Regions from separate parts of the Lysinibacillus sp. NPDC047702 genome, predicted to be linked through region 2. Evidence: predicted binding sites of a transcription regulator. Region 2 holds the regulator's gene; the other holds the start of a gene.

Region 1 (5,563 bases), on a different contig from region 2:
AGGTGTTGCCGATACATAAATAGCCTGATGTATATGTTTCTCATATTCTTCAAAACGTAAAGGGCGGTTATCAAGAGCTGACGGTAAACGGAAACCATGATCGACTAGTACACCTTTACGTGCCTGGTCACCATTGAACATTCCTCGAACTTGCGGCAGTGAAACGTGACTTTCATCAACTACCAGTAAAAAGTCATCAGGGAAATAATCAAGCAAAGTATAAGGAGTCGCTCCCGCTTCACGTAATGTTAAATGACGCGAATAGTTTTCAATCCCTGAGCAAAAGCCCATCTCACGCATCATTTCTAAATCATAGCGAGTGCGTTGCTCTAAACGCTGAGCCTCTAATAATTTATCCTCAGCACGTAAAAGAGCAAGTCGTTCCTCCAACTCTTTTTCAATATTTTCAATGGCTTTTCGCATTTTTTCTTCTCGTGTAACGAAGTGGGATGCTGGGAAAATAGCGACATGATCTCGATCTGATAAAATCTCACCTGTTAACGCATCTACTTCTCGAATGCGGTCTATTTCATCTCCGAAAAACTCTATGCGAATACAATGTTCATCTCGGGATGCTGGGAATATTTCCACCACATCCCCACGTACTCGGAACGTTCCGCGAGTAAAGCTGACATCATTGCGCTCATACTGAACATCTACCAGTTTTCGTAGCAGCTGATTACGTTCAATTTCCATTCCTGTACGAATTGATACAACCATTTCACGATATTCCTCTGGAGAACCTAAACCATAAATACAGGATACAGAAGCAATAATAATAACATCATCACGCTCAAATAATGCAGATGTGGCAGAGTGACGTAATTTATCGATTTCATCATTTATGCTTGAATCTTTTTCAATATAAGTATCTGTCTGTGGTACATAGGCCTCTGGCTGAAAGTAATCATAGTAGCTGACAAAGTATTCCACAGCATTATTCGGGAAAAACTCTTTAAATTCACTATACAATTGACCAGCTAGTGTTTTATTGTGTGCCATAATCAGTGTTGGTTTTTTGATCTGCTGGATAACGTTAGAGATGGTAAACGTTTTTCCTGTTCCTGTTGCACCAAGTAATGTTTGATGACGTTTACCTGCACGTACACCCTCCACTAATTCTGCAATTGCCTGTGGTTGATCCCCATTAGGCTGATATGGCGCTTGTAAATCAAATGCTTGCACACACGCCCCCGTCCTTTCCTTCCAATTTGTACATTTATTTTAGCATAGCAGCACTAAAATTTCGAACATTTAACGAACGAATGTTTGTAAATTGTTTTCTCTTTCGCTAATATGACAGTATAATTATTTATCATTCAAGTATATTGTGGAGCACCTTTCTACTCCTATAATAGCCGCTTCATCCAGTTTTCAAGCTCTTCAGCTGAACGGATTCCTTTTAATGCCTAGTTTTCTTAAATATTGAGCAGAGAACATGTTTCTTAGTGGTTCCTCCCCGTTGTTGAGTAGTATTTACGCTTTTGAGCAACTCTTCTCACTCTACTCTTTTTGAGTGACTCCCATCAATTAAGGAGATTCCACTCTTATTGAGCGATTCCCGTCACTAATCGAGCAAATCCCCCCCTTTTTCCGAGCAACTTTACCAGTTAATTCTTTTACTAATTTGTACACAAAAAAATCCCGCCCTCCAATTTTCGGGAGAGCGGGCTCGTCATATTATTCACTTGCTGCTTGGCGTAATACTGTTAGTTCATGTGCGTATAGATGAAATGCCTTTTCATCTTTTTCATCGAGTGCTCTATCTACCAGAACCATGAGCTGCTCTTCACGATGCATACGCTGGATTTGATTTAAAAATAAATCTAAATAAATCTCGTTCAATAATTTCTCTGCCTCATCAACTTTCTTTGACTGACCAACGGCTTTTAGAAAATCTGTATACGAATAATATTTATCCAACGATCTCACCTCGATCCTTTTCTAAATTATATGAAAATTGAAATTAAAAAGCAATGCTTAAGAACTGAAAATAACTTGGATTAGCCACTAATCTCTGTTCATTTAAAGTAAACTCTCTACACGTTTTCTTCATTTATCAATAGGTTTCACGATTAATCTATATTGTCAATAATTTATTTTATCCTCTACACTACAGCTATCAATAGAAAAAAGGAGGAACTCCATTTATGCAAACAAACTATGTCAATGGATATTTAATGTCTTTCAACACCTATTTACTTGAACCTGTCCAACATGGGTCAAAAATCTTCACACGGGTTATTGACAAACATAATGAGCTAATCGTTACTCGTAAACCTATGCACGTACTACGAAAAACTTGTATCTCACTTGGAACAACCTATGAAGCTGCGAAATATTCCGCTAAACGCTTTTTTGGCAATCAGCATAAACTACCAATCGTAGTAGCTTTTGATTATGGTTTCCCATGTATCTTTTTACCAACTTATTCTCCGAACTCCATTCATAATATTTGGATTGGACTTCACGCCATTTCGAATATTATACCGAGTAAATTAGGCTGTATTATCACGCTAAAAAACGATAAGCAAATAGAATTACCTATTCAATATGCATCTATCAGTAAACAATTTGTCAATGCATCAATGCTCTATAAGTATTACATGAATGAACGAAAGAGCATTAGTCATGATGCCCCCTATCATCCACCTTTCTAAAATTGAATAAAAAAATTCCCTTCAGGTGCACAAAGTTTCTGTGCCCTTGAAGGGATCTTATTAGCCAATTTTTGAACGTAAGTATGCATTAATGAATGGATCTAAATCGCCATCCATCACTGCTCCTACATTACCTGTTTCTTCATTTGTACGATGATCCTTCACCATTGAATATGGATGGAATACATATGAGCGAATTTGTGAGCCCCAGCCGATTTCTTTCTGCTCACCACGAATTTCATTTAACTGTGACTGTTGTTTATCCAGCTCTAATTGATATAATTTACCTTTCAACATTGTCATCGCTTTTTCACGGTTTTTAATTTGTGAGCGTTCAGCCTGACATTGTACAATGGTACCGGTCGGGATGTGAGTAATGCGGACAGCTGAGTCTGTTGTATTAATATGCTGACCACCTGCACCTGTTGCACGATACGTATCAATCTTTAAATCCTCTGTACGAATATCAATTTCGATATTGTCATCGAATTCAGGCATGACATCGCAAGATACAAAAGATGTATGGCGACGACCTGAAGAATCAAATGGAGAGATACGCACTAGACGATGAACTCCTTTTTCAGCCTGTAAATATCCGTAAGCATTGTGACCTTTAATGGACAATGTTACTGATTTAATGCCTGCCTCATCACCTGGTAAATAATCCACTGTTTCAACTTTAAAACCACGTTTTTCTGCCCAGCGTGTATACATACGAAGAAGCATAGATCCCCAGTCTTGAGACTCTGTACCACCTGCTCCTGGATGAAGCTCCAAAATTGCATTATTTTGGTCATATGGGCCACTTAATAACAGTTGTAGCTCAAAATCACTTATTTTTTGCTGAAATTCTACTAGTTCTTTCCCTAGTTCCTCTTGCAATTCTTCGTCCGGCTCTTCACGTAAAAGCTCTAGTGTCATATCTAAATTCTCATGTGTTTCTATTAAATCTTTATATTCATTGACAATTGCTTTTAGGCCATTTCCTTCATTAATGACAACTTGCGCAGCTTGTTGGTCATCCCAGAAGCCTGGCTCTAGCATCATTTCATCTAATTCCTGAATACGCGCCTCTTTATTTTCTAAGTCAAAGAGACCCCCTGAAATCCGCCAGTTTTTTGGCTGAAGTGTCTAATGCATTACGTACATCTGCTAATTCAATCATTGTTAAATCCTCCGGACATAATTAATGAGGCTATCCTTGAAAAATGTATTAGAAATACCAATAGCTTTAGCCCCGTATTTTATTATTATAACGTTTTTACGTCAGAAAACATACTTTTTTAAAATATCAGCATGATGCCTAACAGTTTATTCAAATTGAACTTCATTCTCATACAAGGTATTGAATGTTGGCATACGTTGAAAGACTTTTACTCGATCATATTGAACATGTAGGTGCTTAGTACGATTCTCCAGTTTATATTTTAATAAAAAGGCTCTTTGAATTCGATATTCAAATACATTCACACTAATATCTACATCGAATTCATTACCATCCATAAAAAATACTTTTGTGTTCTTTTTATCTATAGCTTGATAATCCTCTATATGATGTACAGCAAACCACATACATTCTGGTCGTCGATATGATCTACTTGGAAACCAAACATTATTACTTTGCTCATGAACAATTATAGGATTCTTATTGAGCTTGCCAAGTATCATTTTGGAGCCATCAAAAGCTCCCCTTAAACTAGAGCCAAAATAACGTAAATTAAAGTCCATCAATTTTGTTGGCGGTAATTTCGATATAAATTGATTATCCCTTTCTATTACACGTGTACACAAGTTTCCAAAGGCATCATACACAGGCATATACAGCATCGTTTCACTTCTCATAATGTTCTCTTTATGCATCGATATTCCCCCTTATGAAATTTATGTTTATATTCAGCAGTAAAAGGGAATATACTAAATATATATTGGTATACCCCAATGTATATCCTCGAGACGGTCCCCCAGACTGTTTACTCGAGGATTTTTTTATCCACACATACACCACCCCCTTTTCTTCAAAGAAAGCTTGTTCAAACTAATCAATGACGAGGGAATAAGTTTCCTCTGTTAATATTCCTGCTAGCACTTAATACATCTATTTTATTATCCAAACAGTTACTTTTACTTATAAAATATAGAATTAGGAGATAAAAAGTATTTTTTTGTTGAACTAAATCCCTATTGATTTACAGCTATTGTATACTCATATATTTCAATTGTCTATAAATTCTGACTTTTTTCTACTTATTTTCCTTCATTAGCTATTTTTAAATATAGAAAAAGATCATTTTAACACGAGGCTAAAATGATCTTTTTTCAGTTATTATTGAGCTGCACCATGGCAGTTTTTAAATTTCTTACCACTTCCGCATGGACATAAATCATTACGTCCAATATTTTCAGCCTTACGCACCGGTTGCTTTTTAGGAGCAGAACCGCCATCCTCTTTCGGATTAACAGCTTGACCTTTGGCAACTTCTTCACGCTCTAAATTATTGTGGATTTCTGCCTTCATCGCATATTTTGCTACATCTTCTCGGATCGAAGCAACCATATCCTCAAACATAGCAAAGCCTTCTTGTTGATACTCACGAAGGGGGTCGTTTTGACCATATGCGCGAAGATGAATACCTTGGCGCAGCTGATCCATTGCATCAATATGATCAATCCACTTTGTATCAATTGAACGTAATAAAATAACTTTTTCAAATTCACGCATTCGCTCTGGTGTAAGATTTGTCTCTTTTTCATCATAACGCACATGTACTGCATCTGAAATCATCTGATTAATATCCTCTGCAGCTTTACCTTGAAAATCTTCCACCTTAAGCCCGCCTTCATCAAGCAGGTTCGCAGCAACAAAATCTTCAATAGCTTTTAAATTCCAATCTTTTTGCTCGCCT
Region 2 (5,563 bases):
ACTGGCAAATCAGAAGCAAAGTCCTCCGGTAACTCCCCATTCATAGCTTTTTCAAATTGAGCAGCTAGCTCTGGGAATTCTTGTTTATAGGCTGCAAATTTAGCATTCCAAGCTTCTTCAGACTGTGCTCCTTGAACTTCAGCAGCAGCATTAAATGTATCGTATACTTCAGCAGGGATTTGGAATGGCTCATGTGCCCATTCATAGGCTGCTTTCGTTAATACGACTTCATCTGTACCAAGTGGTGCACCGTGTGAATCTGCTTTACCAGATTTATTTGGGGAACCGAAACCAATCACCGTTTTTACTTCAATCAATGTTGGTTTGCCAGTTGATTTTTTAGCTTCCTCGATAGCTGTGTTAATGGCTTCAACATCTGTGCCATCTGCTACTTTTAAATAGTTCCAGCCATATGATTCGAAACGTTTTTGCACATTTTCTGAGAATGATTTTTCCAAATCACCATCAAGAGAAATATCATTTGAATCGTAAAGTACGATTAATTTTTCAAGTTTTAAGTGACCCGCTAAAGAAATAGCTTCTGCTGCTACACCTTCCATTAAGTCACCATCGCCACAAAGTGCGAATGTATAGTGATCAACAATGTCATGACCTGATTTATTGTAAGTAGCTGCTAAATGGCGCTCAGCCATTGCCATACCTACTGTCATAGCAATACCTTGACCTAGAGGACCTGTTGTTGCCTCTACCCCAACTGTATGACCATATTCAGGATGTCCTGGAGTTAATGAATCCCATTGACGGAAGTTTTGAATTTCCTCCATTGGTAAGCCGTAGCCACCTAGATGAAGTAGACTGTACAGAAGCATAGAGCCATGACCTGCAGAAAGTACAAAACGATCACGGTTAAACCATTTTGGATTAGCTGGATTATGGTGAAGTTGTTTTGTCCAAAGCGTATAAGCCATTGGCGCTGCCCCCATCGGTAAACCTGGGTGACCTGAATTTGCTTTTTCAATTGCATCGATTGACAATGTTCGGATAGCATTAATCGCTAGTTGATCCGCATGTTGAGTCATTTTGTTGTGACATCCTTTCTCGTCCTATATATTGTTCTTTTACAGTTTAGTCAACATTGTCACAGAAAACAATGCTTTTGTTATACTATTTACCTTTTGTAACATACTTTATCTTTATTCAGTAGAAAATCCAACCTCATTATAAAGTAATAACTATAATATTTTCACAGCCATAAACCATATAAGGTCAACTGAATAAAGATAATGCCTCCAGCGGATGTCACGGATTTTGAAAGGAGTGAATTGTGCTAACACAATTCAAAATTCGGACGCAATTACGCTGAGACGTAATTATTCTAAATGTGTCACATTAATTTAGAAATTTATTTTTTTTCGCTTGTTTAACCTTCTCTGGTGTTACATCATTGCCTTCTGCATCTACCACTTTTACATGTTCGATGGTATCACGCATAGTTGCTCTAAATGTATCTAAATACTCTTTACGAAGTGCTGTCTGCTCCTTCGCTTCCGCCTCCGTTAATGTCCCATTCTTTGCTTTGGCAGAAAGTTCATTGATTCGCTTAATTTTTTCCTTTGATAACATAATTACACACCTTTCCAGTACATATCTAAATGTATTTGGTATGCAAAGTATAGCATGTATTCCCTTAAAATGCAGTTATACCAACCCTTTTACTTTAGTAAAAAATACCACTAATAACATGACTTTCAGGAGTTAGATGTGTATAACTATAGTAGAGCCTTTAAAATTTACATACATGGAGGAAAAGACGTTGAAGATAGAAACAAATAGATTATGCATACGAAAATTTAAGGAGGACGATTGGCAGGCAGTCTATGAATATACGTCAGATAGTCAGGTTATGAAGTATATACCAGAGGGTGTTTTTAACGAGGATATGGCTAAGAATTTTGTCTCAGACAATAGTGGTGAACAGGCAAAATACTTTCCAGTTGTTTTAATAGAAGAGAATTTGATAATTGGTCATATTGCTTTTCATCAATATTTTGGCGACCATACATTTGAAATTGGTTGGGTTTTTCATCCGAATTACTACAACAAAGGCTATGCTTCGGAGGCAGCAAAAGCTGTACTGCACTATGGATTCAAGGAAATGAACCTGCATCGGATCATTGCAACGTGTCAGCCTGAAAATATTGCCTCCTATCGGGTAATGGAGAAAATCGGCATGAGACGTGAAGGTTATTTTAAAAAATGTATCCCGAATGGTGATGAATGGTGGGATGAATACTATTATGCTGTTTTAGGTGAGGAGTGGGTATAGCAAATATTGCTGTTACAATCGAGCAAAGGGAAAGTACACTTCTAACAATTTGCAAATAAATATAGTAGAGTTGGAGACATTTTAATCCATTATGTTTTACGACATAATAAATCAATAACATCAATTTAAACTGCTCAAAAATATAGTGATTGAAAGCTTGTATTAATCTTACTCTCCTCTTTCATCAGTGCCAGTGGGATAACAAAACTCCCACTGACATTACTTTAATCACCTTTCAACTTTTCCTGATGCTCCCGATATCTTCGATGTACTGTTGCCTTACTAACATCAAAGCCTAAGCCTCGAAGTGTCATGGCAATCTCCTCAAACGTAAAGCCTTTGTTTCGAAGCTTAATAATTTCCTCAATCGGTACTTCCTTACGCTCCTGCCCATTTGGATTTCCACGATTCGATAAATTGTTTTCAGGTCTATAGCCCTTTTCAACAGCTCGACGCATACCACGTCGTATTTTAGCATTATGGATTCTGCGCTGGTATTCCTCTACTATCGCTAATATTTCGAGCAGCATCGTATCCATTTCATTTAATTGTACAGGGCCTGCATCTCGCATGGAGAAAACATCTGTTTCTGTTTTTTGTAATAAATGCAGCACCGCCATTCTGGCATTACCACGTCCTAAGCGTGTTTCATCCTGGACAAATAGCGCATTAATTTCCTCTTCTTTAATAAAATCAAGCATTTCAAGTAAGCCATCTCGCTCCACATCATAGCCACTATGCTGATCTAAATAAATGCCCTTTATATTGTAGCCCTGCACCTTGGCATAATGCGTTAATTCTTCCTGCTGGCGCTCCAGCGAGGAACTTTGTGTCTCTTTTTCTGTACTCACGCGGCAATAGATGACGGCTGATTGTTGTTTATTTATCATGGTTCATTTCTCGCTATTTCAATAGAGTTTATGGGATTGGCTTGGTTTCCCACCACTGGAATGACTAATGATTTACCAGCAACAATTTGAACATTTGGTAATTCATTTTCTGCCTTTACAAGGTTAATCCAGTCTTCCTTACTCATTTTACCACGGTATTGCTCTGCTAACGACCATAGGTTATCACCATGTTCCACTTGTATTTCCTTGTAAGTCACCTCACCAGGATCTGTTATGTAAAGGTATCCTGCAAATAGTAGGCAAGCCCCTAATAAAATGGAGATATGCGGATTTTTCTTTAACCAATTCATCGTTATGACCTCATTTCAAGAATGTTTGTTCGGAATGTATGTTCTTATAATAGTGCGAACGAATGTTTTTGTCAAACACTTTTCGAACCTATGTTTGCATAAGTGTTCGCATTCTGCTATACTATCTAATAAGTAGAAATAAAAGAAAAAAGAGGTGAGCAATCATGAAAAAAGTTTCGAAAAGACAAGAGGACATTTTAGCCTTTATCAAAGAAGAAGTACGTGCAAAGGGGTATCCGCCATCTGTACGTGAAATTGGCGAAGCAGTTGGACTTGCTTCAAGCTCAACGGTTCATGGACATTTAGCTCGTTTAGAGCAAAAGGGCTTTATCCGCCGTGACCCAACGAAGCCACGTGCCATTGAAATTTTAGAGCCAGAAGATTCTATTCAAAAGCAAAATGTTATTCACGTCCCACTTGTAGGGAAGGTTACAGCAGGTTCTCCAATTACAGCTATTGAAAATATCGAAGAGTATTTCCCGCTGCCAGATACATATGGGACAAGCGAGGATCAATTATTTATGCTAGAAATTATGGGTGAATCCATGATTGAAGCTGGCATTTTAGATGGAGATTTAGTCATTGTAAAGCAAAAATCAACAGCAGATAACGGGGATATTGTCGTGGCTATGACAGAAGAGGATGAAGCAACGGTTAAGCGTTTCTTTAAGGAAAAAAATCATTTCCGTTTACAGCCTGAAAACTCCACAATGGAGCCAATTATTGTCGATCAAGTTTCTATTTTAGGGCAAGTTGTAGGCCTTTATCGTCGTGTACAATAAAAAATATAAAATTAATGGATGATTTTAAGAGGATGATATGTTCCCCGATGAGCATATACCTCTTTTTCTTAATTTTAGACATAGAACAAAATACAATTTACATAGGGAGTGCGTCTATTTGAAACAAAAAATCAAGCAAGCTGTGCAAGAGGCTTATACGACAATGTATAGCTCCTTAAACGATGAACAAATTTATGCGGCTGTTCTAGTGACAGATGGTGATTGCGGCAGCCTTTATTTAACAATGGGAACTGAAAAATCACTTATTGAAATTGGTCAAAACTATGAGGACGATCCCGAAGATTATCGCTTTTTAAAGGATGAATATTTACATTACGATGAAACGAATATGCTCGAAAAGGTAAGTCGTGAATTATTAGATATTATATTGCATATCAAAGACGAAAAATTTGTTGAACATAAAGAAATGCTTCATCAAGCAATGAGTGATACGATGTATGAATTGAAGCAGGAGGGCATTATTGACGAAAGCATCTTTGTTTTTATTTCGGTGACTGATGATAATGAAGAGGAAATGCTGGAGCTATCGTCAGCAAAGCGTTGTAATCCTGCTCATCCCCTGCTTCCTGCTTTTGTGCGTAATTGGGGACATTAAATATCCCTATAAAGCAAGAAGATGTCGAAGGAGATTTTTCGCCATCTTCCTTTTGTTTTGGAGGTTTACCAAAAAAAGAATCCACTTTAATATGGATTCCTTGCAAGCACTATGCCTCTAATTTGAATTTCAGGCTTGCCTTTATAAAAGCAGTAAATATTTTTTTTGATGCTTCATCTCCTGCCATCGCCTGCTCCTCTGGATGCCACTGTACCGCCAGACAAAATGGGTGATCCTCGTGTACGATCGCTTCTACAATTCCATCACTGGATTTGGCAGCAACCTTTAATTTCTCAGCTAATACATTAACTGCTTGATGATGAAAGGAATTTACTGCTATTTTCTCTTTTTCGGTGATTCTGTTTAATAATGTATCAGGTGTAACTGTAACATAGTGAGTAGCAACGCCCCGAGCCGCCTGCTGCATATGCTTCAATAATTTTTTACTATGATATTCGCTCTCCATATCCTGATAGACATTGCCTCCAAGAGCCACATTTAATATTTGAATACCACGACAAATACCAAAAATCGGCATCTTTCGAATAAAAGCTGCCTCGATTAAAGCAAGCTCTACGGAATCTCTTTCAGGGTGTACCCTCCCTAATTTAGGTGCTGGCTCTGCATCAAAAAGAAATGGATGAACATCACAGCCTCCTGATAGCAATAATCCATCT

The links. The regulator LexA, encoded in region 2, represses DNA repair genes until DNA is damaged. The targets are predictions, from matches to a motif close to CGAACATATGTTCG.
Region 1: uvrB (excinuclease ABC subunit UvrB) is a predicted target of LexA. The motif match lies at 1,259-1,272, and genes of this name have one in related genera.

Annotation. Positions count from the first base shown of each region.
Region 1 covers NZ_JBNNMG010000003.1:110,571-116,133, forward strand. The annotation lists gene uvrB (excinuclease ABC subunit UvrB) at 1-1,185, opposite strand, end outside; gene ACQKIM_RS02720 (IDEAL domain-containing protein) at 1,681-1,923, opposite strand; gene ACQKIM_RS02725 (competence protein ComK) at 2,151-2,660, shown strand; one part of gene prfB (peptide chain release factor 2) at 2,721-3,749, opposite strand; one part of gene prfB (peptide chain release factor 2) at 3,751-3,825, opposite strand; gene ACQKIM_RS02735 (competence protein ComK) at 3,972-4,520, opposite strand; gene secA (preprotein translocase subunit SecA) at 4,984-5,563, opposite strand, start outside.
Region 2 covers NZ_JBNNMG010000057.1:19,803-25,365, reverse strand. The annotation lists gene tkt (transketolase) at 1-1,040, opposite strand, end outside; gene ACQKIM_RS21280 (DUF896 domain-containing protein) at 1,351-1,584, opposite strand; gene ACQKIM_RS21275 (GNAT family N-acetyltransferase) at 1,775-2,287, shown strand; gene ACQKIM_RS21270 (YneB family resolvase-like protein) at 2,512-3,177, opposite strand; gene yneA (cell division suppressor protein YneA) at 3,174-3,488, opposite strand; gene lexA (transcriptional repressor LexA) at 3,653-4,270, shown strand; gene ACQKIM_RS21255 (DUF4303 domain-containing protein) at 4,389-4,886, shown strand; gene ACQKIM_RS21250 (gamma-glutamyl-gamma-aminobutyrate hydrolase family protein) at 4,996-5,563, opposite strand, start outside.